DNA from 3 places in the Pseudomonas sp. SCT genome. Region 2 is predicted to be linked to each of the others. Evidence: predicted binding sites of a transcription regulator. Region 2 holds the regulator's gene; each other region holds the start of a gene.

Region 1 (9,510 bases), on a different contig from region 2:
GACGAACACTGACCAGGGGGCATGGCCTTCGCAACTTACCCGTACCGTGACTCGTCCTATGGGGGGCGCAGAATTAGCGAAGCTCGCCGCAAGCGGCTGGTCGCATTGATTCAGACGCAGTCTGGGGTCCAGGCGGCTGACTGCGATTTCGTGGCGCGCATCGATGCTGCTGCGACTTAAATAGTCCACTACTGCGCGCTCAAGAAACTGCTCAGTCACGTCGATAAGCTGGTCAGGGTGTGACATGGTTGATGCGTGCGTGAATTGACTCATCGCGCACAGCGCTGTGAGTAGCAAGTAGCCGCACAGCATCTGGCGACTGCGCCGGAAAATGGTCATATGGACGTTCATATCCCAACCAAAGCAAGGGGCGTGCCGCGTCTAATATTCGTCTGGCCCCAATTATCTGCAAGCAGAGAGGAAGACTGGCATGGCCGGTGTACTGGATTCGGTTAACCAGCGTACCCAATTGGTGGGGCAGAACCGTCTGGAGTTGTTGCTGTTTCGTCTCGAGGGCGAGCAGCTTTATGGGATCAACGTATTCAAGGTACGCGAAGTTTTGCAGTGCCCGCGTCTGACCATCATGCCCAAATGTGGACGAGTGGTGCGCGGGGTGGCGAGCATTCGCGGCACTACGCTGCCGATCCTCGATCTCTCGCTGGCAACAGGCAAGTCGGCGCTAATGGACCTGCAGAACTCCTTTGCAGTCATTACGGAATACAACAACCGAACACTTGGTTTTCTGGTGAGTTCGGTCGAGCGAATCGTCAACCTCAACTGGGAAGCGATACTGCCGCCGCCAAAAGGCGCGGGGCGCGATCATTACCTGACGGCGGTCACCCACATCGACAACAAGCTGGTCGAGATCATCGACGTGGAGAAGGTGCTGGCAGAAGTGGCTCCCACCTCGGAGGAGGTTTCTTCGGGGGTGATCGATGCCGACACTCGAGCCAAGGCGCTCTCCTGTCGCGTGCTGATTGTCGATGACTCATCAGTGGCGCGTAAGCAGATCACTCGCTGTCTGGAAAATATAGGCATCGAGGTCGTCAAGTTGAACGACGGGCGCGAAGCGCTGAACTATCTGAAGCGGATGGCGGACGAAGGCAAGAAGCCGGCAGAAGAATTCCTGATGATGATTTCTGATATTGAAATGCCGGAAATGGATGGCTATACCCTGACTACCGAGGTGCGACACGATCCGCGCATGCAGGGTATGCATATACTCCTGCATACTTCCCTTTCCGGTGTGTTCAATCAGAACATGGTGAAGCGGGCGGGCGCGGATGATTTCCTCGCCAAGTTCCAGCCTGACGATCTCGCTGCCCGCGTGGCCGAGCGGATCAGGCAGGCGGATGCAAACTGAGGCTAGCTCCTCTCATGATGGTGAGGCTTTATTGGTGTCAGTCGATCTGGATTTCGAGCAGTTCCGGGTATTTCTTGAGAAAACGTGCGGCATCCTGCTGGGCAGCAACAAGCAGTATTTGGTGTCCAGCCGGCTGAACAAGCTGATGGAGCAGCAGGGCATCAAGACGCTCGGCGACTTGGTGCGCAAAATCCAGGCACAGCCGCGTGGTGGGTTACGGGAACTGGTCGTTGATGCGATGACGACCAACGAAACGCTCTGGTTTCGCGATACGTACCCGTTCGAGGTGCTCAAGAGTCGAGTTCTGCCTGAAATGCTCAAAACCGGCTCCGGCCAGCGCCTGCGAATCTGGTCGGCGGCCTGCTCATCGGGACAGGAGCCCTATTCGCTATCGATGGCAATCGATGAGTACGAGCGCAGCAACCCAAGCCAGGCGAAGACCGGGGTGCAAATCGTTGCCACTGAGCTTTCCGGAACCATGCTCGCTGCCTGCAAAGCCGCTGAGTACGACAGCCTGGCTATTGCGCGCGGCCTGTCCAGCGACCGTCTGCAACGCTATTTTGACGTTAAGGCACCGGGGCGTTGGGCGGTAAAGCCGGCAATCCGTTCGCGGGTCGAGTTCAGGGTCCAGAATCTTCTGGACAGCTATGCCGCGCTGGGCAAATTCGACATTGTGTTCTGTCGGAATGTGCTGATCTATTTCTCCGCGGACGTGAAGAAGGACATTCTCAAGCGCATTCACGCCACGCTGCGCCCAGGCGGATATCTCTTTCTGGGCGCCTCGGAAGCCCTTAATGGACTTCCCGAGCTTTACCAGATGGTCCAATGCAGTCCAGGTATCATCTACAAGGCGAAATGAGCGCTGCTCCAGGCGGCAGAAAACCGTCATGCAATGTGGCGGTTGTGGCAGGCAAGCGGTAAAGCCTTGCCGCTTTTGACGCATTGCTGGTCCTTGTCGTGAGCCTAACCCTTGTAAATCAATATGTTGCATGTAGTGGCATGGGCTTTGCTGCAGTTTGCGCAAGCAGACTTGTATCCGGCAGAGGTCCAGATCATGAGCATCAGTTTCGACAAGGCATTGGGTATCCACGAAAAGGCGCTTGGCTTTCGCTCGCAGCGCGCCGAGGTGCTGGCCAACAACATCGCCAATGCCGATACGCCTAACTACAAGGCGCGGGATCTGGAGTTCAGCAGTGTGCTGGCCGAGCAGTCGGCGCGCAGCCAGGGTGGGTTCGGCGTCACGCGGACCAGCGATAGACATATCGCAGCCGAAGGGCTGGAAATCGCTGATGCGTCCCTGCGCTTTCGTACGCCTGCACACCCGTCGCTCGACCAGAACACTGTCGATCTGCAGATCGAACAATCCAATTATGCGAAGAACGCCGTGGACTTCCAGGCGAGCTTCACCCTGCTCAATAGCAAGTTCAGGGGGCTGATGAGCGCCCTGCGCGGCGAATGAAGGAGTAGCCCATGTCCCTTAGCAGCGTATTCAACATTGCCGGCAGCGGCATGAGTGCCCAAAGCACCCGCCTGAACACCATTTCCAGCAACATCGCCAACGCCGAGACCGTTTCGTCAAGCGTCGATCAGACTTACCGGGCGCGCCATCCGGTATTCGCCACCGTTTTTCAGCAGGCCAGCGGCCAGCCCGATCAATCGCTGTTCGCCGGACAAGATCAGGCGGGGGTTGGCGTTCAGGTATTGGGCGTGGTGGAGGATCAGAGTGAGCTTCAGGCGCGTTACGAGCCCAACCATCCGGCAGCGGATGAAGCCGGTTACGTCTACTACCCGAACGTCAACGTGGTGGAAGAAATGGCCGACATGATTTCGGCCAGTCGTGCTTTTCAGACCAATGCCGAGCTGATGAATACGGCCAAGACCATGTTGCAGAAAGTGCTGACGCTGGGTCAGTGATTCATACGAGAACGCATTCATGAGCACTACAAACGGCGTCGGTGGCACCAGCTCGATACTCGACCAGTATCAGTTCGGTGAGAATCGTGAGGTAAAGGGCAACGACCTTGGCAAGAATGAATTTCTTGAGCTTCTGGTCGCTCAGCTGAACAACCAGAACCCGCTAGAGCCGCAGGAGAATGGCGAGTTCATCGGCCAGCTGGCGCAGTTCAGTACGGTTGAGGGCGTTGAAAAGCTGAACTCGAGCATGCAGACCATCCTGTCCGGGTATCAGTCGTCCCAGGCGTTGCAGGCTTCCTCGCTGGTTGGCCGCAAGGTGATCGTGCCGACTGACAAGGCGGTGGTGGATACCAGCGAAACCTTCAAGGCCAGCCTTGTGCTGCCAACCTCGAGCAGCAACGTGTTCGTCAATATCTACGACAGCACCGGTGCTGCAGTCGGGCGTGTGAACATGGGGCAGCAGGAGGCCGGCAACATCTCGTTCATGTGGGACGGCAAGGATTCCAGCGGCAATGTCTTGCCGCCGGGTACCTATCGCTTCGAGGCCCAGGCTACCTATCAGGGTGAAACCAAGGGCTTGTACACCTTGCTGCCGGCGAACGTCGACAGCGTCACGCTTGGGCAGAACGGCGGGGAGCTGATGCTCAACCTTGCCGGTATCGGCAGCATCGGCCTCTCCCAGGTCCAGATCATCGGACAATAACCGCCGCACTCTCGGCAAAGGAGCGATTCAATGTCCTTCAATATCGGTCTTAGCGGCCTGCGTGCCGCGAGCAAGGATCTCAACGTCACCGGCAACAACATTGCCAACGCCGGCACCGTAGGCTTCAAACAGTCGCGTGCGGAGTTTTCCGACGTCTATGCGGCGTCCGTGCTCGGCACTGGCAAGAACCCTCAGGGTAGCGGTGTGTTGATGTCCAATATTTCCCAGCAGTTCAATCAGGGGAATATCAACTACACACAGAACGCGCTGGATCTGGCCATCAATGGTAATGGCTTCTTCCAGGTCAGCAATAACGGCGCGGTAAGTTATACCCGCGCTGGTTATTTCGGCACTGATCGCAGCGGTTTCCTGGTCGACAACTTTGGCTATAAGCTGCAAGGCTTCCCTGTGGACGGAAACGGCAATCTGCAGAATGGTGTAATTGGTGATCTGCAAATTCAGACTACTAATCAGGCGCCGAAGGCGACCAGTCAGATCAATACGGCATTCAATCTGAACTCGACGCAGAAGTCTCCAGTTACCTGGCAGTCTGCCTATGACGCTTCATTACAGCCTGCGTATGACGCGGCCTATAACACCTCGCTTACTACTGCAGGGCAGGCTGCATATGACGCTGAGTTCGCGGTGAGCGGTGACCCAGCGCTGGCTGAAGATGCACGCGCTGCCGCGCTCGTCAATGCAACAAATATCACCAATGCGCAGGCTGCGGGAAATGCAGCCAAGGCGTTGCCAGCCAATCAGGCAGCAGCTCTGACTGCCGCCAACGGAACCTTTAACCCTGCCGACCCCACGACCTACAACAGTTCGACGTCGCTGAACATCTATGACTCGCAAGGTAATGCCCACGTCATGACGCAATATTTCGTCAAGACGAGTGCCAATACCTGGGACATGAAAGTGCTCATTGATGGTCGCAATCCGGCTAGTCCTGCACAGGAGCCGCCTCAGCCTTACGTCATGGGGCTGACATTCGATGCTTCCGGTGCGCTGACAGCTATCGATAATGGTGGCTCTGGACTTTTCAGCGTTTCGCCTGATCGGAAAGTTACGCTGAATTCCGCTACGGGCAATCCGCCCAGCGGAGGCTGGATTCCAGCGATTTCCAACGGCGCCACCCCAGCGACCTGGTCTGCCAATGGCGCGCTGGCAAACCCAGGCGGCATCGTGCTCGATTTCTCGAAGTCAACGCAGTACGCCAGTGCCTTCGCCGTGAACAGCGTTGCCCAGGATGGCTACACCACCGGTGAGCTGGCGGGCCTGGAAATCGACGATACCGGCGTGATCTTTGCGCGTTACACCAACGGCCAATCCAAGGTCCAGGGACAGATCATTCTGGCCAATTTTGCCAACGTTCAAGGCCTCACTCCGGTGGGCAAGACCCAGTGGGTGCAGTCGTTCGAATCTGGCGAGCCGGTTGTTGGCACGCCGGGCTCTGGGACGCTCGGTGCGTTGCAGGCGGGGGCTCTGGAAGACTCCAACGTCGAACTGTCTGACCAGCTGGTCAACTTGATCGTCGCTCAGCGTAACTATCAGGCTAACGCCAAGACCATCGAAACCGAAAGTGCGATTACCCAGACCATCATTAATCTGCGGTAATAGTGCGGCAGGTGTGATTGCCGCTGGCGGCAGTATTCCGCCACTCCTCTAAAAGAAGGCCCATCCGGGCCTTCTTTGTGTTTATAAAAGTGTTATAAATCAATCTGTTGCCTGTCAGTTCGGCTATGGCACGGGCCTTGCATTTTTCATCGTCAACAGATCAGCAAGTGTCAAACTCGCGTCTCGGAGATGTCGATGGACAAGATGCTTTACGTGGCCATGACCGGTGCCAGCCAGAATGCGCGGGCACAACAGGCCCATGCCAACAATCTGGCGAACATATCAACCACGGGCTTTCGCCGGGATTTCGAACAGGCCCGCTCGATGCAGGTTTTTGGTGATAGCCATCCTGCGCGGGTTTATGCCATGTCCGAGCGTCCCGCCACCGATTTCACCTCCGGCACATTGCAGGAAACCGGTCGCGATCTGGACATCGCTATTGAAGGGGAAGGTTGGATTGCCGTGCAGGCACCAGACGGCAGTGAGGCCTATGTTCGCACCGGCAGCCTGAATATTGACGTGCTGGGCATGTTACGCACCGCCGACGGCATGCCTGTGATGGGTAACGGTGGCCCGATCGCGATTCCGCCGGAGGAGAAGATCGACGTCGGTCATGACGGCACCATCAGTATCCGGGCTCTGGGCGAAAACCCGAACATCGTGGTCACGGTGGATCGGATCAAGTTGGTCAATCCCGATCCGAAGCAGCTGGAAAAGGGTACGGATGGCTTGATTCGCCTGAAAGATGGCCAGCCCGTCGAGCCGGACGCAAACGTACGAGTCGTTTCGGGGTTTCTCGAGGCGAGCAACGTCAACGCGGTATCCGAAATGACTTCCATCCTGGCGCTGTCCCGCCAGTTCGAACTGCACGTAAAGATGATGCGCACCGCCGAAGATGATGCGGCTGCCATGGCGCGCGTACTGCAACTCAGCTAATAGCGTGGCGCCGGCGGCGCACGAGGAGAAAGCTCATGCTTCCAGCACTTTGGGTCAGCAAGACGGGTCTGTCCGCCCAGGACATGAACCTGACGACCATTTCCAACAACCTGGCCAACGTATCAACTACCGGCTTCAAGCGTGACCGTGCCGAATTCCAGGATCTGCTGTATCAGATTCGTCGCCAGCCCGGCGGCCAATCCAGCCAGGACAGCGAACTGCCGTCCGGCTTGCAGCTGGGTACCGGTGTGCGCGTGACCGGAACCCAGAAGATCTTTACCGCCGGTAGCCTGCAGACCACCGAGCAGCCGCTGGACATGGCGATCAATGGCCGCGGTTTCTTCCAGGTGCTACTGCCGGACGGTACGGTTTCCTACACCCGCGACGGTAGTTTCCACCTGAGCTCCGACGGCCAGCTGGTGACCTCCAACGGTTACTCATTGGAGCCGGCCATCGTGGTTCCGCCGGAAACCCAGACGTTCACTGTTGGCGAAGACGGCACCGTTTCGGTGACCACCGTGGGTAACCCGCAGCCGCAGATCATCGGCAACTTGCAGACGGCCGACTTCATCAACCCGGCAGGCCTTCAGGCCATGGGCAGCAACCTGTTCCTCGAGACCGCTGCCAGTGGTGCACCGCAGGTCAGCACGCCAGGGCTCAACGGCCTGGGTACGGTACTGCAGAACACCCTGGAAAACTCCAACGTCAGCGTCGTCGAGGAACTGGTGAACATGATCACCACCCAGCGCGCCTACGAGATGAATTCCAAGGTCATTTCCACCGCCGACCAGATGCTGTCGTTCGTCACGCAGCAACTCTGATCGCGTAGTCGCCGTTGTATACGGGCAAGCACGCCTCGTGCTGCTCGCAGTAGTTTCGATGGCCTGTCATGGCTTGAGGTGTTTATGAGCCGTTTGTTGATTGTTGTGTCGATGTCGTCTGCCCTGGCGCTGGTCGGATGTGTTGCCCCTGCGCCGAAACCGAACGACCCGTACTACGCTCCGGTGCTGCCACGCACGCCGTTGCCGGCGGCGCAGAACAACGGCGCAATCTATCAGGCTGGGTTCGAGACCAACCTCTATGACGACCGCAAGGCTCATCGGGTTGGCGACATCATCACCATTACCCTCAACGAGCGAACCCAGGCCAGTAAGAACGCGACCTCCAAGCTTTCGAAGGACAGCAGCGCGAACATCGGTCTCGGCTCGCTGTTCGGCGGGGCGGTGTCCATGGCCAACCCGCTGACGGGCAATTCGATGAATCTGGGGGCCGAGTACGAGGCGTCGCGCGACACTTCCGGCTCTGGCCAGGCAGGGCAGAGCAACAGCCTGTCCGGCTCCATCACCGTCACCATTTCCGAAGTGCTGCCTAATGGCATCCTCGCCGTGCGCGGTGAGAAGTGGATGACGCTCAATACCGGCGACGAACTGGTGCGCATTGCGGGCCTGGTGCGCGCGGACGATATCTCCACCGACAACACCGTTCCGTCAACACGCATTGCCGATGCACGTATCACCTATTCGGGCACCGGCGCATTTGCCGATGCAAGCCAGCCGGGCTGGCTCGACCGATTCTTCATGAGCCCGATGTGGCCCTTCTGACCGGAGCTGATGTCATGTGGAAAAAACTGCTTCTGCTCGCAGGCTTGCTCACGCTCTGCGCTGGCGTTCAGGCCGAGCGTCTGAAGGACGTCGCGACCATCCATGGTGTACGGAGCAACCAGCTGATCGGTTACGGCCTGGTTGTTGGCTTGAACGGTAGCGGTGACCAGACCACTCAGACGCCGTTCACCGTGCAAACCTTCAACAACATGCTGGCCCAGTTCGGCATCAAGGTGCCGGCCGGCGGCAATATCCAGCTGAAGAACGTCGCCGCGGTTTCGATCCATGCCGAATTGCCGCCTTTCGCCAAGCCTGGTCAGACCATCGACATCACCGTCTCGTCCATCGGTAACGCCAAGAGCCTGCGCGGCGGTAGCTTGTTGATGGCCCCATTGAAGGGTATCGACGGCAACGTCTACGCGATCGCTCAAGGCAATCTGGTGGTGGGGGGCTTCGACGCCGGTGGCGCGGATGGCTCGCGGATTACCGTCAATTCTCCGTCGGCTGGCCGCATTCCCGGTGGCGCGACTGTGGAACGGCCGGTCCCGAGTGGTTTCAATCAGGGCAATACACTGACTCTCAACCTCAATCGTCCGGACTTCACTACCGCCAAGAATATCGTCGACCAGATCAATGACCTGCTCGGCCCTGGCGTGGCGCAGGCGTTGGACGGTGGGTCGATCAGTGTGACCGCGCCGCTCGACCCGAGCCAGCGCGTTGATTACCTGTCGATCCTGGAAAATCTCGAAGTCGAAGTCGGCCAGGCCGTGGCCAAGGTCATCATCAACTCGCGTACCGGCACCATCGTGATAGGCCAGAACGTGCGGGTTCAGCCTGCCGCCGTCACCCATGGCAGCCTGACCGTGACCATCACCGAGGAGCCGCAGGTCAGCCAGCCGGAGCCCTTCTCGGATGGGCAGACAGTGGTGGTGCCCAACTCGAAGGTCAAAGCCGAGCAGGAAGCCAAGCCGATGTTCAAGTTCGGCCCGGGCACCACGCTGGATGAAATCGTCCGAGCGGTGAATCAGGTGGGCGCTGCGCCCAGCGACCTGATGGCCATTCTCGAAGCGTTGAAGCAGGCCGGCGCGCTGCAAGCCGACCTGATCGTGATCTAAGGGTAGCGATATGGAAAATCGTCTCGGTAGCGGAGCACGCGGTCTCGATAGCGGCAGCTACACCGACCTCAATCGTCTCAGCCAGCTCAAGGTCGGCAAGGACCGCGATGGCGAGGAGAACGTGCGCAAAGTTGCGCAGGAATTCGAGTCGTTGTTCCTCAACGAGATGCTCAAGTCGATGCGTGCGGCTACCGAGGTGCTGGCCAAGGACAATCCTCTGAATAGCCAGGCCAGCAAGCAGTATCAGGACATGTACGATCA
Region 2 (9,510 bases):
TGAATCACCTGATGCGCAGTCAGCGCGGCCTGGGAATACATGGGCAATATGGCCAGCAGAATCAGCAGGCCGCGACGCAAGGCAGTCATCATGTTCATATCCTTCAGTCTCTATTTACCGAATTGAGCAGGAATTTGCCGATCAGATCCTCTAGTACCAGCGAGGACTGGGTGTCCTGAATGGTGTCACCATCCTTCAGCAACTCGTCATCGCCACCCACGCTGATGCCGACGTACTTCTCGCCGAGCAGGCCGGCAGTCAGGATCGAAGCGGTAGAGTCCGCCGGCAGGATGTTCACGTCCTGCTGGATTTCCAGGGTCACCCGACCGGTGTAGCTATCACGATCCAGGTCGATCGCCGTGACCTTGCCGATCGTCACACCGGCCATGGTCACCTTGGATCGGACCGTCAAACCGGCAATGTTGTCGAAATAAGCGTACAACTTGTACGTGTCGGCGCTGCCCACACTCAACCCGCTGACGCGCAGCGACAGCAGCAACAAGGCCAGCAGGCCGGCAAGCAGGAACAGCCCGACACCCATTTCCAGTGTGCGGATACGCATCAGAAATCTCCAAACATCAACGCGGTCAAAATGAAATCGAGGCCGAGCACTGCCAGCGAGGCATACACCACGGTTCGGGTGGTGGCACGACTGATACCTTCAGAAGTGGGCTCGCAGTCGTAGCCCTGAAACACGGCAATCCAGGTGACCACCAGCGCAAACACCACGCTCTTGATCACGCCGTTGAGCACATCAGAGTGGAAGTTGACACTGTTCTGCATGTTGGCCCAGAACGAACCTTCATAGACGCCCAGCCAGTCCACTGCGACCATCGCCCCGCCCCAGATGCCGACTACATTGAAGATCAATGTCAGCAGCGGCAGCGAGATGAAGCCCGCCCACAGGCGCGGCGCGATGATGTACTTGAGCGGATCGACACCAATCATCTCCAGACTCGAGAGCTGCTCGGTGGATTTCATGTTGCCGATCTCAGCCGCCAGGGCCGAGCCGGCACGTCCGGCGAACAGCAGCGCGGTCACTACCGGCCCGAGCTCCCGCAGCAAGGTCAGCGCAACCATCTGCCCGACCGCCTGCTCGGACCCGTAGCTGCTGAGGATGTTGTAGCCCTGCAGCGCCAGCACCATGCCAATGAAAATGCCGGACACCACGACGATCGCCAGCGACAGCACACCGACCGAATAAAGTTGCTTGACCAGCAGCGAGAAGCCATTGCGCAGGCCGCTGCGGCCAAACAGGGCATGCACCAGGAAAATGGTCGAGCGCCCGAGGGCCGCCAGCACATCCAGACCGGCGCGCCCCAGCAACGCGACTCGATCCAACAAGGAACGCTTACGCATCGGTGCCTCCCAGCAGATCGTCGGCGTAAGCCGGCGCGGGAAAATGGAACGGCACCGGCCCATCGGCCGAACCCTTCATGAATTGTCGAATACGCGGATTATCCGACTCCATCAATTCGGCCGGCGTGCCTTGCCCGAGCACTTGGGAATCGCCCACCACATAGATGTAATCGGCGATGGAAGCGGTTTCGGCCAGGTCGTGTGACACCACGATACTGGTGATACCCAACGCATCGTTGAGCAACCGGATCAGGCGCACCAGCACGCCCATCGCGATCGGGTCCTGCCCTGCGAAAGGCTCGTCGTACATAAGAATCTGCGGGTCAAGCGCAATCGCCCGTGCGAGCGCGACTCGCCGTTTCATACCACCGGAGAGTTCGTCGGGCATCAGCTCGATGGCGCCGCGCAGGCCAACTGCTTCCAACTTCATCAGCACGATGTCGCGGATCATCTCGTCCGGCAGCTTGGTGTGCACGCGCAGGGGGAAGGCGACGTTTTCGAACACGTCCAGATCGGTAAAAAGTGCGCCGCTCTGAAAGAGCACGCCCATCTGCTTGCGCATGTCGAACAGCTCGCTACGCGAAAGGCTCGGCAGGTTGTTACCGGCTACCCACACCTCACCTCGCGACGGCATCAGCTGAGCGGCGATCAGCCGCAGCAGAGTCGTCTTGCCGCACCCGGACGGCCCCATGATGGCCGTGACCTTCCCTCGCGGGATCGCGATGTCGACATTATTGAAGATACTGCGCTCGCCTCGCATGAAGGTCACTCCCTTCAGCTCGACCGCGTAGTCGTTGCTGGCGCTCATCTGGTCTCCTTGCATGCAGTCTGCGAAACAGACGGTTCCCGTTGGCGCCGGGATACTTTCTGCCTGACCGTTTTCGGGCGCGCACTATAGCACCGCCCCTATGGCCGCCCAACCAATGAGCGTTTCAGCAGATGACTAGCGACACGCCCGTTCAGCCTGGGTTCAGCTGGCAGTGATCAAATCCATCAGCCGCTCCCAGCCTGACCCACCGACATTTTCCATCAGCGGCAGCCCGTTTCTCGCTATAATCCGCGCCTTTTAATCGGACGACCTCGCCAGCCATGAGCCAGAGCAGCCAGTTGATCGAAACCGCGCAACGCACCATCCGCCTGGAAATCGAGGCAGTTGAACAGCTGAACGCCAGAATCGACGCAAGCTTCGTCAGCGCATGCGAACTGATCCTGGCGTGCAAAGGCCGTGTGGTCGTGGTTGGTATGGGCAAATCCGGGCACATCGGCCGCAAGATCGCCGCGACCCTGGCCAGCACCGGCACCGCCGCCTTTTTCGTGCACCCGGCCGAAGCCAGCCATGGCGACATGGGCATGATCACGCAGGATGATGTGGTGCTGGCCCTGTCCAATTCCGGCACTACCAGCGAGATCGTCACCCTGCTGCCGCTGATCAAGCGCCTCGGCATCACGCTGATCAGCATGACCGGCAATCCCAACTCGGTACTGGCCAAGGCCGCTGCGGTAAATCTGGATGCCAGCGTCAGCATCGAAGCCTGCCCCCTCAATCTGGCACCGACCTCATCCACTACCGCGAGCCTGGTACTGGGCGATGCACTGGCCATCGCGCTGCTGGAAGCCCGCGGTTTCACCGCCGAAGATTTTGCCTTTTCCCACCCAGGCGGCGCGCTGGGCCGCCGGCTGCTGCTCAAGGTCGAGCATGTGATGCACACAGGCGAGCGCCTGCCCAGAGTGCCGCGCGGGACCTCGCTACGCGACGCCCTGCTGGAGATGACGCAAAAAGGTCTGGGCATGACCGTTATCGTCGAAACGGACGGACGGCTGGCTGGAATCTTCACCGACGGCGATCTACGCCGCGCGCTGGACAAGGGCGTGGATGTACGCCAGACCAGCATCGACGAGGTCATGACCGTTCACGGCAAGACTGCCAACGCGGAAATGCTTGCTGCCGAGGCGCTGAAGATCATGGAAGACCACAAGATCAGTTCACTGGTGGTGATCGACGATAGCGAGCTGCCGGTCGGCGCGCTGAACATGCACGACCTGCTGCGCGCGGGGGTGATGTAATGCACGAGCACCTGCTGCAACGCGCCCGCGACATCCGCCTGGCGATCTTCGATGTGGATGGCGTTCTGACCGACGGTCGCCTGTATTTTCTTACCGACGGTAGCGAGTTCAAAACCTTCAACACGCTGGATGGCCATGGCATCAAGATGCTGATCAATTCCGGCGTACGCACCGCAATCATCAGCGGCCGTAATACGCCGGTAGTGGAACGTCGCGCGCAGAATCTGGGCATCCAACATCTTTACCAGGGCCGCGAAGACAAGCTGGTCGTGCTCGACGAGCTGCTCGCCGAACTTGGCCTGAGCTACTCTGAGGTGGCTTATCTCGGCGACGATTTGCCGGACCTGCCCGTGATACGCCGTGTCGGCCTCGGCATGGCAGTCGCCAGCGCCGACTCGTTCGTCCGTGAGCATTCGCACGGTGTAACGCAAGCACGCGGCGGTGAAGGTGCGGCGCGCGAGTTCTGCGAGCTGATCATGCGCGCCCAGGGCACCCTGGCCGCCGCGCAAAACGCTTATCTGTAGAGGTCTGGATGCTTCGCAAACTGCGCTTCGCCGCCCTGCTGACCTTGATCGCTGCGCTGTTGGTAGCGATCGGCTACTGGAATATCCGTCCGGAAAGCTTCATGCAACAGCCTCCGGCCGCCACTGCCGAGACGCCTGATGTCGATTTCTACGTGATCAACTCGCGCACGGTGCAGTACCAGCCCGACGGCAAGCGCAACTACGAACTGACGGCAGACAAGCTCGAGCACATCAAGGCCAGCGATGTCAGCCTGCTGACCAAGCCCGACCTGATGTCCTATCGCGATACCGAACAGCCCTGGCACGTGCGCAGCGAGCGCGGCGAAGTATCGGCCGAGGGCGACGAGGTCCTGCTGATCGACAAGGTTCGGGTCGAGCGCACTGATGCCAAAGGCCGCCCGACGATCCTTACCACCAGCCGCCTGACGGTGTGGCCGGACAAGGATTATGCCGAGACCAACCAAGCCGTTAGAATCGAGGCCGCCAACGGCGTGACCACCGCAACCGGCATGAAAGCGTACATGGATGACGGCAGGATGCTCCTGCTGTCCAACGTAAGAGGCCAGCATGAGCTGCGTTAAGACTCTCCCCCTCCTGCTCGGTTTGAGCGCCTTCTGGCTCGGCGCCAGCGCCTGGGCGCTTCCCGAGGATCGTGAACAGCCAATCCGCGTACAGGCCGACTCCGCCGAACTCGACGACCGACAGGGCGTAGCGGTATATCGCGGCGACGTGGTCATCACCCAGGGCACGATGAAGATCACCGGTGACACGGTGACCATCACCCAGGATGGCAATGGCGATGTCGAGGTCTTCACTTCCATCGGCAAGCCGGCCTATTACGAGCAGAAACCGGCGGTGGACAAGGAGATCGTCACGGCCTACGGCCTGACCATCCAGTACTTCGCCACCAATGAGCGCATCGTCCTCATCGACCAGGCCAAGGTCGTTCAGGAAGGCAACACCTTCGAAGGCGAAAAGATTGTCTATGACACCCGTCGCCAGATCGTCAATGCCGGTCGCGCCACCAATGCCGATGTGACCACGCCGCGCCCGCGCGTCGACATGGTGATCCAGCCGCGCAAACGCGACCAAGCCACGGAGCAGCCGGAGTAATGGCCGTTCTCAAAGCCCAGCATCTGGCCAAGAGCTACAAGAGTCGTCAGGTCGTGCGCGACGTCAGCCTGTCCATCGAGAGCGGGCAGATCGTTGGCCTGCTCGGCCCGAATGGCGCTGGCAAGACCACCTGCTTCTACATGATCGTCGGCCTGGTGAATGCCGATCAGGGCCGCGTGCTGATCGATCAGAACGACGTCACCCACCTGCCGATGCACGGCCGCGCGCGCGCCGGCATTGGCTACCTGCCGCAGGAAGCGTCGATCTTTCGCAAACTCTCGGTGGCCGACAACATCATGGCCATTCTCGAGACACGCAAAGACCTGGACCGCAGCGGCCGCCAGCAGGCGCTGGAAGGCCTGCTGCAGGAGTTCCACATCAACCATATCCGTGACAGCCTCGGCATGAGCCTGTCCGGCGGCGAGCGCCGCCGGGTGGAGATCGCCCGCGCCCTGGCTACCGCGCCGAAGTTCATCCTGCTTGATGAGCCCTTCGCTGGCGTGGACCCGATCTCGGTGGGCGATATCAAACAGATCATCCATCACCTCAAGGCCAAGGGCATCGGCGTGCTGATCACCGATCACAATGTCCGTGAAACGCTGGATATCTGCGAAACCGCCTACATCGTCAATGACGGGCAACTGATCGCCGAAGGCGATGCACAGACCATCCTCAGCAACCAGCTGGTCAAGGAAGTCTACCTGGGCCACGAATTCCGGCTGTAACGCGGATTTTTTGCTCGGCTCGGCAAATCGGCTCTAGGCAAAGGCTTCGTCGGCAGGCATATAATTTGCTTTCGCCGGCGCCCCAGGCGCGGCATGTCGGAATGGGCGCGGTTGCGCCGGCATACAAGGTTCGAAGTCCTCTGCCATGAAACCATCGCTAGTCCTGAAGATGGGCCAGCAGCTGACGATGACACCGCAGCTGCAACAGGCCATACGGCTCCTCCAGCTATCCACCCTCGATCTACAACAGGAGATCCAGGAGGCGCTGGATTCCAATCCCATGCTCGAGCGCGAAGAAGACGGCGACGACTTCGACAGCTCCGACCCCATGGCCGAAGCTGCCGATCGGCCGGGTGACACCGGCACCGAGAAAAGCAGCAGCCAGGAAAGCACTTACGAGGAGCCCTCGCACAGCGGCGAAAGTGCGGACGATGGCGACTGGGGCGAGCGAATCCCCAGCGAGCTTCCGGTCGACACGGCCTGGGAAGACATCTACCAGACCAGCGCCAGCAGCCTGCCCAGCAACGATGACGACGAGTGGGACTTCACCAGCCGCACATCCAACGGCATCAGCCTGCAGAGCCATTTGCTGTGGCAGCTCAACCTGGCACCGATGAGCGACACCGACCGCCTGATCGCGACCACACTGATCGACTGCATCAACGATCAGGGCTATCTCGAGGAGACACTGCAGGAAATCGTCGACTCCTTCGACCCGGAGCTGGAAATCGAACTCGATGAGGTCGAGGTCGTCCTGCGTCGCATTCAGCAGTTCGAACCGGCCGGCATCGGCGCGCGTGATTTGCGCGAATGCCTGCTACTGCAACTGCGTCAGCTATCCGAAAGAACGCCCTGGCTGAGCGAGGCCCAGCGTCTGGTCAGCGACTACCTGGATATCCTGGGCAGCCGCGACTACAGCCTGCTGATGCGCCGGATGAAGCTCAAGGAAGACGAACTGCGCCAGGTCATCGAGCTGATCCAGAGCTTGAACCCCCGCCCCGGCTCGCAGATCGAGGCGAGCGAACCGGAATACGTGGTGCCTGACGTAATCGTACGCAAGCACAATGACCGCTGGCTGGTCGAGCTGAATCAGGAAGCCATGCCGCGTCTGCGGGTCAACGCGCAATACGCAGGCTTCGTCAAACGCGCCGACTCCAGCGCCGACAACACCTTCATGCGCAATCAGCTGCAGGAGGCGCGCTGGTTCATCAAGAGCCTGCTCAGCCGCAACGAAACCCTGATGAAGGTCGCCACCCAGATCGTCGAGCATCAGCGCGCCTTTCTCGAGCACGGTGACGAGGCAATGAAGCCGCTGGTGCTGCATGATATTGCCGAAGCGGTAGGCATGCATGAGTCGACCATTTCCCGTGTGACGACGCAGAAATACATGCACACGCCGCGCGGCATCTACGAACTCAAATACTTCTTCTCCAGCCACGTCAGCACTGCCGAAGGCGGCGAATGTTCGTCCACTGCGATCCGCGCGATCATCAAAAAGCTGGTCGCCGCGGAAAACCAGAAAAAGCCGTTGAGTGACAGCAAGATCGCTGGTTTACTGGAGGCGCAGGGCATCCAGGTGGCCCGCCGTACAGTTGCGAAATACCGTGAGTCACTCGGTATCGCACCGTCCAGCGAGCGCAAGCGTTTGCTGTGATCGGCCCCTGGTCGAACTGTATCGGCGGCAGGCCTACCACCCTGCTCTTCGCTCAAGGCAAAGGAGATAGCAGTATGCAAGTCAACATCAGCGGTGTTCATCTGGAAGTAACCGACGCCCTGCGTGACTACATCGAGGAGAAATTCGACCGGCTTGCTCGCCACTTCGACCGCATCATCAGTGTTCAGGTGATCCTGCAGGTCGAGAAGCTCAAGCAGAAAGCCGAAGCGACCCTGCACGTCGCCGGCCGCGAAGTCGTGGCCATTGCCGATCACGAAGACATGTACGCTGCCGTCGACCTGCTGGTCGACAAGCTCGATCGCCAACTGATCAAGCACAAGGAGAAGCAGCTAGACCACACTCAGGGCGCTGTCACCCGCTGACTTCAATATGATCCGACTCGAAAACATCCTCACCCCCGGACGTTCCCTGGTGAACGTCCCGGGCGGTAGCAAGAAACGCGTCCTGGAGCAGATCGCCAAGGTGATCGCCCAGGACCTTATCGATCTCGATTCCCAGACCATTTTCGAAAGCCTGATCGCCCGGGAAAAACTCGGCTCGACCGGGTTTGGTAACGGCATCGCCATTCCGCATTGCCGCATGGTCGGCTGCAGCGCGCCGCTCAGCGCCGTTCTGCGCCTGGAAACCCCCGTGGATTTCGATGCCATCGACGGCGCACCGGTGGACTTGCTGTTCGTTCTACTGGTACCTCAAGCGGCGACCGACGAGCACCTGGAGCTGCTGCGCCAGATCGCCAGCATGCTCGACCGCGAGGACGTACGCCAAAGGCTGCGCGAGGCGTCAACCAACCAAAGCCTCTATCAGGTCGTAGTCGACGTGCAGAACGGGGCCTGACGAAATGGGCAATCGATGCGGCTGATCATCGTAAGTGGGCGCTCGGGCTCGGGTAAAAGCACCGCGCTGAACGTGCTCGAAGACAACGGCTTCTACTGCATCGACAACCTGCCTGCCGGGCTGCTGCCGGAGCTTGCCGAGCGTGCCCTGTTGCATACCGAGCTACTGCACCCGCAGGTCGCCGTATCGATCGATGCGCGCAACCTGCCCAGCCAGCTCAAGCGCTTCCCGGAGCTGCTCGAAGAAGTCCGCGCCCGGCATATCCTCTGCGACGTACTCTATCTGGACGCCGATGACGAGACCCTGCTCAAGCGCTTCTCGGAAACCCGTCGCCGTCACCCACTGACCAACGAAAACCGCTCGCTGGCCGAGGCGATCCACGATGAGGAGCTGCTGCTGGCTGCGATCATCGATCACGCCGATCTGAAGATCGATACCACGCATCTAAACCTCTACCAGCTGCGTGACGTGCTCAAGCTGCGCCTGCTCAACAAGCCAGAGCCGGGCACGGCTTTTCTCATCGAGTCATTTGGATTCAAGCGGGGCATGCCCGTCGACGCCGACCTGGTATTCGACGTGCGCTGCCTGCCCAATCCGTACTGGAAGGCAGAACTGCGCGACTTCTCAGGCCTCGACCAACCGGTGATCGACTATCTCGCCGCTCAGGCCGATGTGGAGGAAATGTTCCAGGACATCCACGCCTATCTGAGCAAATGGTTGCCGCGGTTTGCCGCCAGCAACCGAGCCTACGTCACCATCGCCATTGGCTGCACCGGCGGGCATCACCGCTCGGTCTACCTCGCCGAACGGCTGGGTCAGGCCCTCAGAGAGCCGCTGAAGAACCTGCAGGTCCGTCATCGGGACCTCGCCTAGGAATACCTGTATCCATGCCCGCCCGCGAAGTAACCATCATCAACAAACTCGGCCTGCATGCTCGTGCTGCAGCCAAGTTCGTCGCCGTAGCCAACCGCTTCCCCTGCAAGATTCGCGTGGGTCGGTGCCCCGACACCCTGGTGGACGGAAAAAGCATCATGGCCGTCATGATGCTTGCGGCGAGCAAGGGTACATCCGTGCACCTGCTCACCGAGGGCGAGCAGGAAGATGACGCGTTGAATGCGCTGGTTGCGCTGATCGACGACTACTTCGAAGAAGGCGAGTAAAGCGCCGGGCCAAACAGCGCGGACCGTTTCCAGCCGCGCCACTGCGTTTGCCTCAC
Region 3 (9,510 bases), on a different contig from region 2:
CTGAAGGGGATCTAGCATCTAGCGTGCCAGCCGGTGGAGGCCCCGTGTTATGCGGGCTACGCCTTGCTTGCAGCGAGTCACTGCCGGGAAACGCACAAAGACCGAGCAAGTGCGGGCCAAATCAGGGCAAGCTCCGCCGCATTGCACGAAACCCTGCCGCTGCGGTTGCTGTTAGGCTTGGCTGCAATTGCCATGGAGTAAGCGATGCCCCTGATTGCGACCCTGACCCTCAACCCCGCAATGGACCTCTCCGTCAGCACTGCTCGGGTGATCAGCACCGAGAAGTTGCGTTGCTCGCTGCCGCGTCACGATCCGGGTGGCGGTGGAATCAACGTGGCGCGCGTGGTGAAAACGCTGGGCGGCAAGGCGGTGGCCGTCTACCCGGCGGGCGGTCCTTTCGGCGATCTGCTGCAACGTTCGCTGGATGAGTTGGGCCTGGTGCATCGGCCGGTGCCGATTGCTGGCGACACCCGCGAGAGCTTCACTGTCGATGAGCTGGCCTCAGGCCTGCAGTACCGCTTCGTGCTACCCGGCCCGACGCTGTCCGCGCAGGAGTTGCAACAGTGCCTCGACAGCCTGGCGGCGCTGCGCCCGGCGCCGGTTTATGTGGTGCTGAGCGGCAGCTTTCCACCCGGCGCCGACCTTGGTTTTTTCGATGAGCTACTGGCGTTGGCACGACGTATCGGCGCTCGCCTGGTTGTTGATCTGTCCGGCGAGCCCCTGCGTCATGCGGCCCGGCAAGGCGGCGTGTATCTGATGAAGCCGAGCCTTGACGAGCTCGGAACCCTGATGGGCCGCACCGTCAGCGCTGAAGCCGAGCAGGAACAAGCGCTGCGCAGCCTGATCAGGCAGGGCTGTGCGGAGGTCATCGTGCTGTCGCTTGGTGCCGAAGGGGCGCTGTATGCCTATGGCGACCAGGTAGGCCGCCTGCGCACGCCGGAAGTGCCGGTCGCCAGCGCGGTGGGTGCGGGTGACAGCATGCTTGGAGCCATTGTGCTGGCGATGGCCGAAGGACGTTCGATTCCTGAGGCGGTGTGCCAGGGGATTGCCGCCGGCGCAGCGACGGTGATGCGCCCAGGCACCGAGCTATGCCACCGCGAGGATGTCCAGCGCTTGCTGCAGCTGATGGAAAGCGCGCACTAATCGAGCCGGTTGACCCGCGGAAACTTCGCCGCAAAGGCTTCGGGCATGGCGACCACACGGCTTTGGGAGTAGTCGTAGAAGACGAAGCCGGACTTGGCCATGGCGATCAGCGTGCCGTCGGCAGGGCGAGTGATGCGGAAGATGATATCGCCGCCGTACTTGTTGAAGTCCATCACGCCAACCTCGAACAGCAGCGCGTCACGGGCATGGGCCTCGGCTTTATAAGTCGTGGCCAGGTCGGTGACGATGATTCCGGCACCGTCCTGGCGGGTTTCGGCCACGCCGTAGGCAAATAGAAAGCGCGCCCGCGCCTCGGAAATCATCGAGATCATCGAATCGTTGGCCAGATGGTTGCCGGCGTTGATGTCGGTGATGCGTACGGTGAGCTGGGTGGAGAAACAGTACTGGTCTTCCGGGAACTGCAGGTTCAGGCGCGCCATGGATCGCTCGGTTATTGATCGAAGGCGCGCATTCTAGCGTTGTGTCACTCCACTGGGCAGATCGGCCCTGGCGGGCGCAGCCTTGACCGCGAACGGGCTGGCACCCGCGTGAGTGCTTTGCCGAGCGCTTCCCCTGGGAACTTCAAACATGACTGCTCGGACTTGGTCACGCTCCTCTGGGCAAGCCGGGCTGCGCCTGTGCAACGCTGTGCTGCAGGCGCTGCTGGATCCGTTGCAGCCGTGCATCGATCAAGGGTGTGACCAGTGCGAAGCATTCGGGCGGGCTCAGCCGCGGTTGGGCTGAGTGGACGACGCTGCGCTCCAGCTTGCCCACCAGACGCTTGAGCTCCATGTCCACACCGCTGCCGATACGGCGACAGAGCCCTTCCAGGCGCCCTTGCAAGGCCGGCGTGCAGCCGCCCTGCAGCGATGCGATCACGCATAGACCGCGCAGGCGCGCCACCTCTTCCAGCTCGCGGCATGTTTGAGCGATCCGTGCGCCCTCGTGGTCCAGCGATGCTCGCTGCGCAAGGCTATCTATAAGGGTTTCGATCAGTACACCGTGGCTTTCGAAGTCCGTTGGCGTCTCACGCAGGGCCAGCCAGGCCTCGCTTATCGAGTAGGCGTCGGGCAAAGCGGCGCGTTGTTGCAATCGCTGCGTCAGGTTGGCCGCGAGGGCAGAGCGCAGAGTGACCGCGGCCACATCGGAGAGCGCACCCAGCCCCCGATGCTGCTGCAGCAGACGCAGGATCTCCAGATCCTCTTGAACGGCCAGCAGGCGCAGGCTTGCAACGCGCCGGGAATGTTGGGCGCTGGCGATGCCGTTCAGGTAGTGGCCCAGCAACAGCAGGGCACAGGCGATCGCCAAGGTTGCGGTAATGGTCATTCTGCAAGTCCCTTGTCTACGGGTACGGCACGGCGGCGCGTGCAACAAAAAAGGCGTCCAAACCGGCATGCGGCTGCATGCGGTCAAGGGACGCCTTCGTCTTAGCCCGACACCTTCGTTGGGTCGGCTAATGGCATCTAGCAAGTCGCTTGCCAGCCGGCCAATGCCAGCACTTTTCCGCTGGACTCCACATCGTTACGGTTGCTGGGGCTGCGGCCGTCCTACAATCCAAATCCTGACGGCTACGGATGTGCGCGCCGACGGTGCGCTGGACCTCGCGACCGCACCGCGGACGGGCAGGATTACTGCCCAAGGAGTTCGTTCATGGCGATGATCTGTTCGGCGACCTGGATCAGTTTCTGTTGCCGGCTCATCGCCTGGCGGCGCATCAGCGTATAGGCCTCTTCCTCCTTGCAATCGCGCATCTTCATCAGCATGCCCTTGGCCAGTTCGATGCGTTTGCGTTCCGCCAATTGCTGCTCGCGGGCCTGGAGTTGTGCCCGCATCGCCTGGTCGGTCTCGAAGCGGGCCATGGCCACATCGAGGATTGGTTTCAGCCGCTGGGCCTGGATGCCTTCGACGATATAGGCGCTGACACCGGCGCGGATTGCCTGGCGCATGGCGCCCGGATCGCTATCGTCGGTGAACATGACGATCGGCCGTGGCTGGTCGCGACTTACCAGTACCACCTGTTCGAGCACGTCGCGGCCGGGTGAGTCGGTGTCGATCAGCACCACGTCCGGGCGGATCGCCTCGACTCGTTCGGGCAGGTCTATGCTCAGGCCGGACTCAGCGATGACTTCGAAGCCAGCCTCGATCAGCGCGCTCTTCAGACGGCCGATCTTTCGCGGGGTATCGTCGATCAGCAGGATGCGCAACATACCGGTCTCCCTCCTCAAAGCGCGGCCGCCACGGTCTGATCGGCCATGGCGTGCAGGGCGAAGCTGCGTGCGTAGGCCGCCGGGTCGCTGCCGTCCCAGGTCGTGCCGTCCATGAGCGTGGCGCTGCGTAGCGGCGACTGCGGCACCGGCATACCGAGCGCTTCGGCAGCCTGGCGATACAGGTCGGCCTGCTGAACCTGCTGTGCAATCTCCAGGTAGTTCGGGTCCTGACGCAGCAGGCCCCAGCGCCGCAGCTGGGTCATGAACCACAGGCCGTCTGACAGATAAGGCATGTTTGCCGCACCGTCGGCGAAGAAACGCAGTGGATGCATGTCGGTCCAGGCGTTGCCCAGCCCGTCGTCATACGCGCCGAGAAAGCGCGACTCGATGGCCGCGAGCGGAGCGTCGACGTACTCGCGCCCGGCGATCAGCTGTGCCGTGCTGCGGCGGTTTTCCAAGCTCTGGTCGATGAAACGGCTCGCCTCCAGTATTGCCATCACTAGCGCGCGGGCCGTGTTGGGGTACTGCTCGACGAAAGTCCGGGTGCAACCGAGCACCTTCTCCGGGTGGTCGGGCCAGATCGATTGGCTGGTCGCCAGGGTGAAACCGACACCTTCGGCGATCGCCTGGGCGCCCCATGGCTCGCCGGCGCAGAAACCATCGATGCGTCCCGCCCGCAGGTTCGCCACCATTTGCGAGGGTGGCAGCACAAGCGTTCGCACATCTTGCAGGGGGTGGATGCCATTGGCGGCTAGCCAGTAGTACAGCCAGAGCGCATGGGTGCCGGTGGGAAAGGTATGCGCGAGCGTCAGGCGCGCACCGCTTTGGCGCACGCTGTTGCGCAACGCCTCGGGATTGGTCACGCCGGCTGCCTTCAGCGAGGCAGACAGGCTGATGCTTTGTCCGTTCTGCGCCAGCCCCATGAGCACCGCCATGTCCACCGCGGGGCTGCCGCCGATTCCCAGGTGTACGGCGTAGATCAGTCCGTACAACCCGTGCGCAGCGTCCAGTTCGCCACCGACCAGCTTGTCGCGCAGGGCCGACCAGGAACTCTGGCGCTGCAGGTTCAGCGTCAGGCCGAACGGCTGGGCGAAGCCCTGAGTGGCCGCGACGATCAGCGATGCAGCATCGGTGAGCGGCAGAAAGCCCAGATTGACCGAGCTCTTTTCCGGTGCGTCGCTGCCGGCAACCCAGGCCAGTGCGTCGTGGCGGTGCGGCGAGAAGGGGTCCGTCATGCTGTGTTGGCCTTTTCGATTGCGAAGCGCGCGGTAAATGTCGACGTTTGCCGCGACGGCTCAGGTATGGTCTGTGCCAAGCCTGAAGCAAGCGATATGCCAGCGTGGTAATGGTGCACGGCGCGGTGCATGCGCACCGCGTCGGTGAGGGGCGGTTAGCTCAGGCTGCTGGTTAGCGCGGGTAGAGTGGCGGCAGGGCGCTCTGGTCCTGCTCGATGCTGGGAGTGATCGCCGGAGGCAGGGCCTGGATTGCCTGCCACAGGGCGTCGCCCTGCCAGCGCTGGCCGGCTTCGCTGTACAGCGCACCATTGAGCCCATCCAGCGCATCGGACAGCGGTACGAAGCGCGCAGCCATGTCCGCCAAAGTCTCCGGTTGTTGTCGCGCCCAGGCGTCCAGCGCCTGGCGAGTGGCATGGGAGTCGTTGGCCTGGCAGGCGCGACGCAGGTCGTCGAGCAGGCTGCGCGGGGTGGGTCCAGGCTGGAGCGCACGTAGCACTGCCGGCTGTCGGCGCGCACGCGTCCACAGCCCGAAGCCGACGAGCGTGCTGAGTGCAAAGAACGCTGTGCTCAATTGCCACGGCCAGAGCAGCTGCTGTTCGACAGGCGCCGGGATTGCGACGGGCTGTTCGGCAGGTGGCTGCACAAGATTCGGATTGTCCGCGACGTTCAGGGTGCGCTTGTCCAGCGTGGTGCGTTCGAGGCGATCTTCAACGGTATTCCACCAGACCACTTCCAGTGCAGGCAGCTGCAGCGTGCCACTGCGCGTGGGGATCAGCGCCTCGCGTTGTTCGCGGCTGCCGATCAGCCCGGTAGCGCCGACTTCGTTCGCCAGGCTCGGTTGATCCGGATAGCGGCGCAACTCCGCGCTCTGCGCCGAGCCGATGGCGGGCAGCTGCGTGCTGGTGAGGCCTTCGGCCTTGAGCAGCAGGCTGCGGGTAAGTGATTCGCCGGCCTGCGCCTGATCCGGTTCTGGGCTCCAGGCCTCCACCAGCGTCAGACTGCGTGCCGGCAGCCAGGGCGCATCGGCGGGATAATCTGCCGGCTTGGCTTTGACTGTCAGTGGGATGCTGGGTGAGCGCACCTGAGTCGAGCGTCCCGAGCGCGAGCCGAACAGTGGGTTGCTGCTGCCGGTCACGGTAGTCGCGCTGAACAGCTGGGCGGGGATGGTCAGCTCGCCGGATTTCTGCGGAAACAGCGCATAGCGCACCTCGATGACGCCATGTCGGATGCCGTTGATGGTTTTCTCGTAGGTACGCGGCTCGCCGAGTCGCTCGACCAGGGCTTCGGGCATTTGCAGCGGCGACAGGGTGCTGTCGTCGTAAAGCGAAACCGAATGGTAGATGCGCAGCGTGAGGATCACCTGGGCCTGCACATAGACGCTTTCCTGGTCGACGCTGGCGTCGATGAAGATGGGTGCCAGTTGATCGCTGTCGCTGCTTTTCAACGATTCCTGGACCAGCAGGGTGATCGGCTCGCTGCGCCAGTCGCCCAGCTGCAGCGGTGGAATGATCACGTAGCCGGTCTGCTTCGGACGCAGGGTGATCAACCAGCGGGTGATTGCGCGCGCCTCGCCATTGCTGCTGGAGAGCTGATTGACCTGGCGGGTGTCGAAAACCTCGAACAGGTCATCCAGCGGCTGCAGGTCGGGCTTGCCGAACACCGCGCCGCCTTGGCTTTCCAGGCTTAGTTCGAGGGTTTCGTCGATGCTCAACTGGGTGCGGTCCACTCGGGCGAAAAGACCGGCCGCAGCAGCCTGGCCGGCAAGAATGCTGAGCAGAAGAAAGGCCATCAGGCGCATCATCGACTGGTTTCCTGGTGCTTGCGTTGTTCGTAAAGGAATTTCCGCCGCAGCAGCTCGCCGGGGTTATCCGGGATCTGTCGCAGCCATTGTTCCATTGCCTGTTGCCGCTCCTGATCGGGGAGCGCCTCATGCTGCGCCAGCGCCGTGGCGGCATCCTGTTCCGACGCCTCTGTTGTCGTTTCGCTCGTGGAAGGCTGTACGGCGCCGCTGGCCGCACGCTCCGGCTCGCCCTCGGCGTGCTCAGGGCTGGGCGCACTGGCCGACCCGGACTCCGGCGGTTGCGGCTGGGGCTGCGGTCCGTCCGGCTCCGTCTGTTCCTGCTGCTGTTCCGGCTCGGGTTCGGGTTCCGGCTGCTCCTGTCGACGGCGCAGCAGTTCCTCCACCAGTGCCTTGTTGCGCTGTGCCTGTTGCAGGTCAGGCTGCAGCTCCAGCGCCTGTTCGTAGGCTTCGATAGCGGCTTCCAAGGCTTCGCCGCGCGCCAGGGCATTGCCGCGATTGTAGTGGTCGGCGGCTGTATTGCCCTCGGCGAACAGCTCTGCGGCGCCGGCGTAGTCGCCGGCCTGGTAGCGTGCGGTCGCCTGCCAGCGGCGATCGACGAAGCGCTCTGCCGCCTCGTCGGGCTGTTGGGCCTCGAGCAGACGTTGCCCCTGCTGATCGCGCCGTAGCCAGAGGTCATCCATCTCGAATGCGCTGGCCGCTTGCGGCTGCAGCAGCAATAGCGGCAGGCAGAACAGCCAGCCGCGCCGGCCGGCCAAAGCGGCAAGCAGGAGCAGCGGAACAAGGAGCCAGTGGCCCTGGTCCAGCCAGGCTTCCAGACGGGTGAGTTCGTCGTCGTGCTGCAGTGTTCCCGTTTGATCGAGCAGACCGAGCGCCGCGAGATCGTCGTCGCCCAGGCGCGCCTGTTGGTAGTGGCCGCCCAGCTCTGTGGCCAGGCGCTGCAGCCTGGCGTTGTCCAGGCGTGGGATCAGAATGGCGCCGTGATCGTCCTTGAGAAAGCTGCCGTTCTCGCCGGCAATCGGCGCGCCCTGTTCTGTGCCGACACCGAGGGCCAGCAGGCGCTCATCGCGTCCCTGCATCAGCGCTTTGATGGCGCCACGCTCGTGTTCGTCCAGGCTGCTGCCAATCAGCAGCAATCGCCCCCGACCCAGCCCCGCCTGTTCCAGCAGAGCTAGCCCCTTGGCCACGGCGAGATCGGCACGCTGGCCTGGTTCGGGCATCAGCGCCGGATGCAGGGCATCCAGCAGGTTGCGGGTAGTCGCCAGATCATCGGACAGCGGCACCACGGTATGGGCGCTGCCGGCGTATACCACCACGGCGGTCTGCACATCCTGCCGCCGTTCCAGCAGGTCGAGCAGTTTGCGCTTGGCCTGCTCGAGGCGCGTGGGCGGCACGTCGCCGGCGAGCATCGATGGGGTCAGTTCCAACAGGACTACCAATGGGTCACTGCGCTTCACGCTGGGTTGCTCGAAGCGCTGCCAGCTTGGGCCGAGCAATGCGATGACGGCCAGCAGCCAGGCAAGGCCGAGCACCAGCCAGGGCAGGCGACTGTGGCGCAGCCGGCCGCGGGTCAGCAGGACCGCATGAAAGGCTTCGGGGAGCAGGCGCTGCCAGCGGCCGATCTGCAACTGGCGATGCCACAACCGCCACAGCAGCCAGATCAGCAGTGGCAGGATGATCAGCCAGTAGGGCCGCAGCAGATGGGGCAAGAGTTCGCTCATCGGCGCTGCTCCCGCCGCCAGGCCAGGCGCTGCAGCTGGGCGCTCCACAGGCTGGCGGCGACCATCAGCAGGCTGATCAGCAGTGCCGCTGCCAGTGGCCAGAAATACAGCGCTTCGGCCACGCGCGCCTGGATTGGTTGCTGCGCGGCGGGCTCGAGCCGATCCAGGGTAGCGCCGATGGCCTTAAGCTCAGCGCTGGAGGCGGCGCGAAAGTACTCCCCGCCGGTCTGTTCGGCGATGGCGCGCAGGGTGGGCTCGTCCAGGTCCAGGCCGGGATTGAAGCCGAAGCGGCTGAGCACACCCCCTTCTTCCGGAACGGCGCCGATGCCGATGGTATGGATTCGTACGCCTTCCTCGGCCGCCAAAGAAGCAGCCAGCAACGGTTCGATTTCACCACCATTGCTGGCGCCATCGGTGATCAGCACCAGCACGCGGCTGCTCGCCGGTCGATCTCGCAGGCGTTTCACCGCCAGGCCGATGGCATCGCCGATGGCGGTGTTGCTGCCGGCAATGCCAACTCGCGCCTCGTCCAGCCAGACACGCACGGTGCGGCGGTCGAAGGTCAGGGGCGCCTGCAGGTAGGCCTTGCTACCGAACAGGATCAGACCGACGCGATCGCCGTGGCGCTGCTCGATGAAATCGCCGAGCAGCACCTTGACCAGCTCCAGGCGCGTCAGCTCCTCGCCCTGCCATTGCATGTCGGGGTAATCCATCGAGCCGGATACATCCACGGCGAGCAGCAGGTCGCGGCCACTGGTGGGCAGTGGTAGCGGTTCACCGAGCCACTGCGGGCGCGCTGCGGCGAACAGCAGCAGCAACCAGATGGTGAGGTAGGGCAGTTGCTGGCGCCAGGCCGGCAGCGCAACCCGGGCACGGCGCCCGGCAAGCTGTTGCAGCTCATCGAGGAAGCTGACCTTCAACGCCGCTTCGCCGCTGTCGGCTGGCGGTAGCAGTGCACGCAGCAGCCAGGGCAGGGGCAGCAGCACGAAGATCCAGGGCCAGGCCAGTTCAAACATGCTTGCGAATCCAGATGTCGACGGATTGTTCGAGGCCGTCGATGGCCTTGTCGTCGAGACGGCACTCGGCTCGATAGGCACCTTCGACCAGGATCATCCAGCGTGTCAGCCCGGCGGCCGGACAGCGGCTGTCGAGAAAGGCCAGCCAGGCGCGCCCGCTGAGCGTGTGCGGATGATCGTTTGGATAGCGGATGCGGCACAGTCGCTTGAGCAGTCCGTTGAGCTGCTGCAGCCACTGGCTGGCCGGCTGGCCGCCGTAGGGTTTGTTCAGGCGGGACAGCTCGATCAACGCCTCCTGGCGCTGCGGGTCCAACGGCGCTTCGGGCTGAACGCGTGGTTTACGCGGGGTCAGTCGATGGCGAAGCCGCCAGAGCGCAGCTACCGCACCGA

The links. Region 2 encodes sigma-54, which starts transcription at its own class of promoters, with help from an activator protein. Its sites were predicted from a motif close to ANTGGCATNNANNTTGCTNT; they were not measured.
Region 1: a site for sigma-54 is predicted at 2,357-2,376, ahead of flgB (flagellar basal body rod protein FlgB). Genes of this name have one in related genera too.
Region 3: a site for sigma-54 is predicted at 4,670-4,689, ahead of BHD08_RS19865 (CmpA/NrtA family ABC transporter substrate-binding protein). Genes of this name have one in related genera too.

The regions. Positions count from the first base shown of each region.
Region 1 covers NZ_BDJA01000005.1:78,671-88,180, forward strand. Annotated here, with positions in the region: gene flgA (flagellar basal body P-ring formation chaperone FlgA) at 1-339, opposite strand, end outside; gene BHD08_RS13880 (chemotaxis protein CheV) at 431-1,363, shown strand; gene cheR (protein-glutamate O-methyltransferase CheR) at 1,353-2,222, shown strand; gene flgB (flagellar basal body rod protein FlgB) at 2,418-2,822, shown strand; gene flgC (flagellar basal body rod protein FlgC) at 2,834-3,277, shown strand; gene flgD (flagellar hook assembly protein FlgD) at 3,297-3,980, shown strand; gene BHD08_RS13905 (flagellar hook protein FlgE) at 4,011-5,597, shown strand; gene flgF (flagellar basal-body rod protein FlgF) at 5,793-6,533, shown strand; gene flgG (flagellar basal-body rod protein FlgG) at 6,569-7,354, shown strand; gene flgH (flagellar basal body L-ring protein FlgH) at 7,439-8,134, shown strand; gene BHD08_RS13925 (flagellar basal body P-ring protein FlgI) at 8,149-9,249, shown strand; gene flgJ (flagellar assembly peptidoglycan hydrolase FlgJ) at 9,260-9,510, shown strand, end outside.
Region 2 covers NZ_BDJA01000006.1:250,525-260,034, forward strand. Annotated here, with positions in the region: gene BHD08_RS16610 (phospholipid-binding protein MlaC) at 1-92, opposite strand, end outside; gene mlaD (outer membrane lipid asymmetry maintenance protein MlaD) at 104-562, opposite strand; gene mlaE (lipid asymmetry maintenance ABC transporter permease subunit MlaE) at 562-1,359, opposite strand; gene BHD08_RS16625 (ATP-binding cassette domain-containing protein) at 1,352-2,167, opposite strand; gene BHD08_RS16630 (KpsF/GutQ family sugar-phosphate isomerase) at 2,449-3,423, shown strand; gene BHD08_RS16635 (HAD family hydrolase) at 3,423-3,947, shown strand; gene lptC (LPS export ABC transporter periplasmic protein LptC) at 3,956-4,528, shown strand; gene lptA (lipopolysaccharide transport periplasmic protein LptA) at 4,515-5,060, shown strand; gene lptB (LPS export ABC transporter ATP-binding protein) at 5,060-5,785, shown strand; gene BHD08_RS16655 (RNA polymerase factor sigma-54) at 5,931-7,439, shown strand; gene hpf (ribosome hibernation-promoting factor, HPF/YfiA family) at 7,514-7,822, shown strand; gene ptsN (PTS IIA-like nitrogen regulatory protein PtsN) at 7,830-8,294, shown strand; gene rapZ (RNase adapter RapZ) at 8,310-9,167, shown strand; gene BHD08_RS16675 (HPr family phosphocarrier protein) at 9,182-9,454, shown strand; gene pmbA (metalloprotease PmbA) at 9,507-9,510, opposite strand, start outside.
Region 3 covers NZ_BDJA01000009.1:115,553-125,062, forward strand. Annotated here, with positions in the region: gene BHD08_RS19845 (1-phosphofructokinase family hexose kinase) at 205-1,143, shown strand; gene BHD08_RS19850 (thioesterase family protein) at 1,140-1,583, opposite strand; gene BHD08_RS19855 (hypothetical protein) at 1,750-2,469, opposite strand; gene BHD08_RS19860 (ANTAR domain-containing response regulator) at 2,772-3,350, opposite strand; gene BHD08_RS19865 (CmpA/NrtA family ABC transporter substrate-binding protein) at 3,365-4,585, opposite strand; gene BHD08_RS19870 (BatD family protein) at 4,758-6,386, opposite strand; gene BHD08_RS19875 (VWA domain-containing protein) at 6,383-8,104, opposite strand; gene BHD08_RS19880 (VWA domain-containing protein) at 8,101-9,120, opposite strand; gene BHD08_RS19885 (DUF4381 domain-containing protein) at 9,113-9,510, opposite strand, start outside.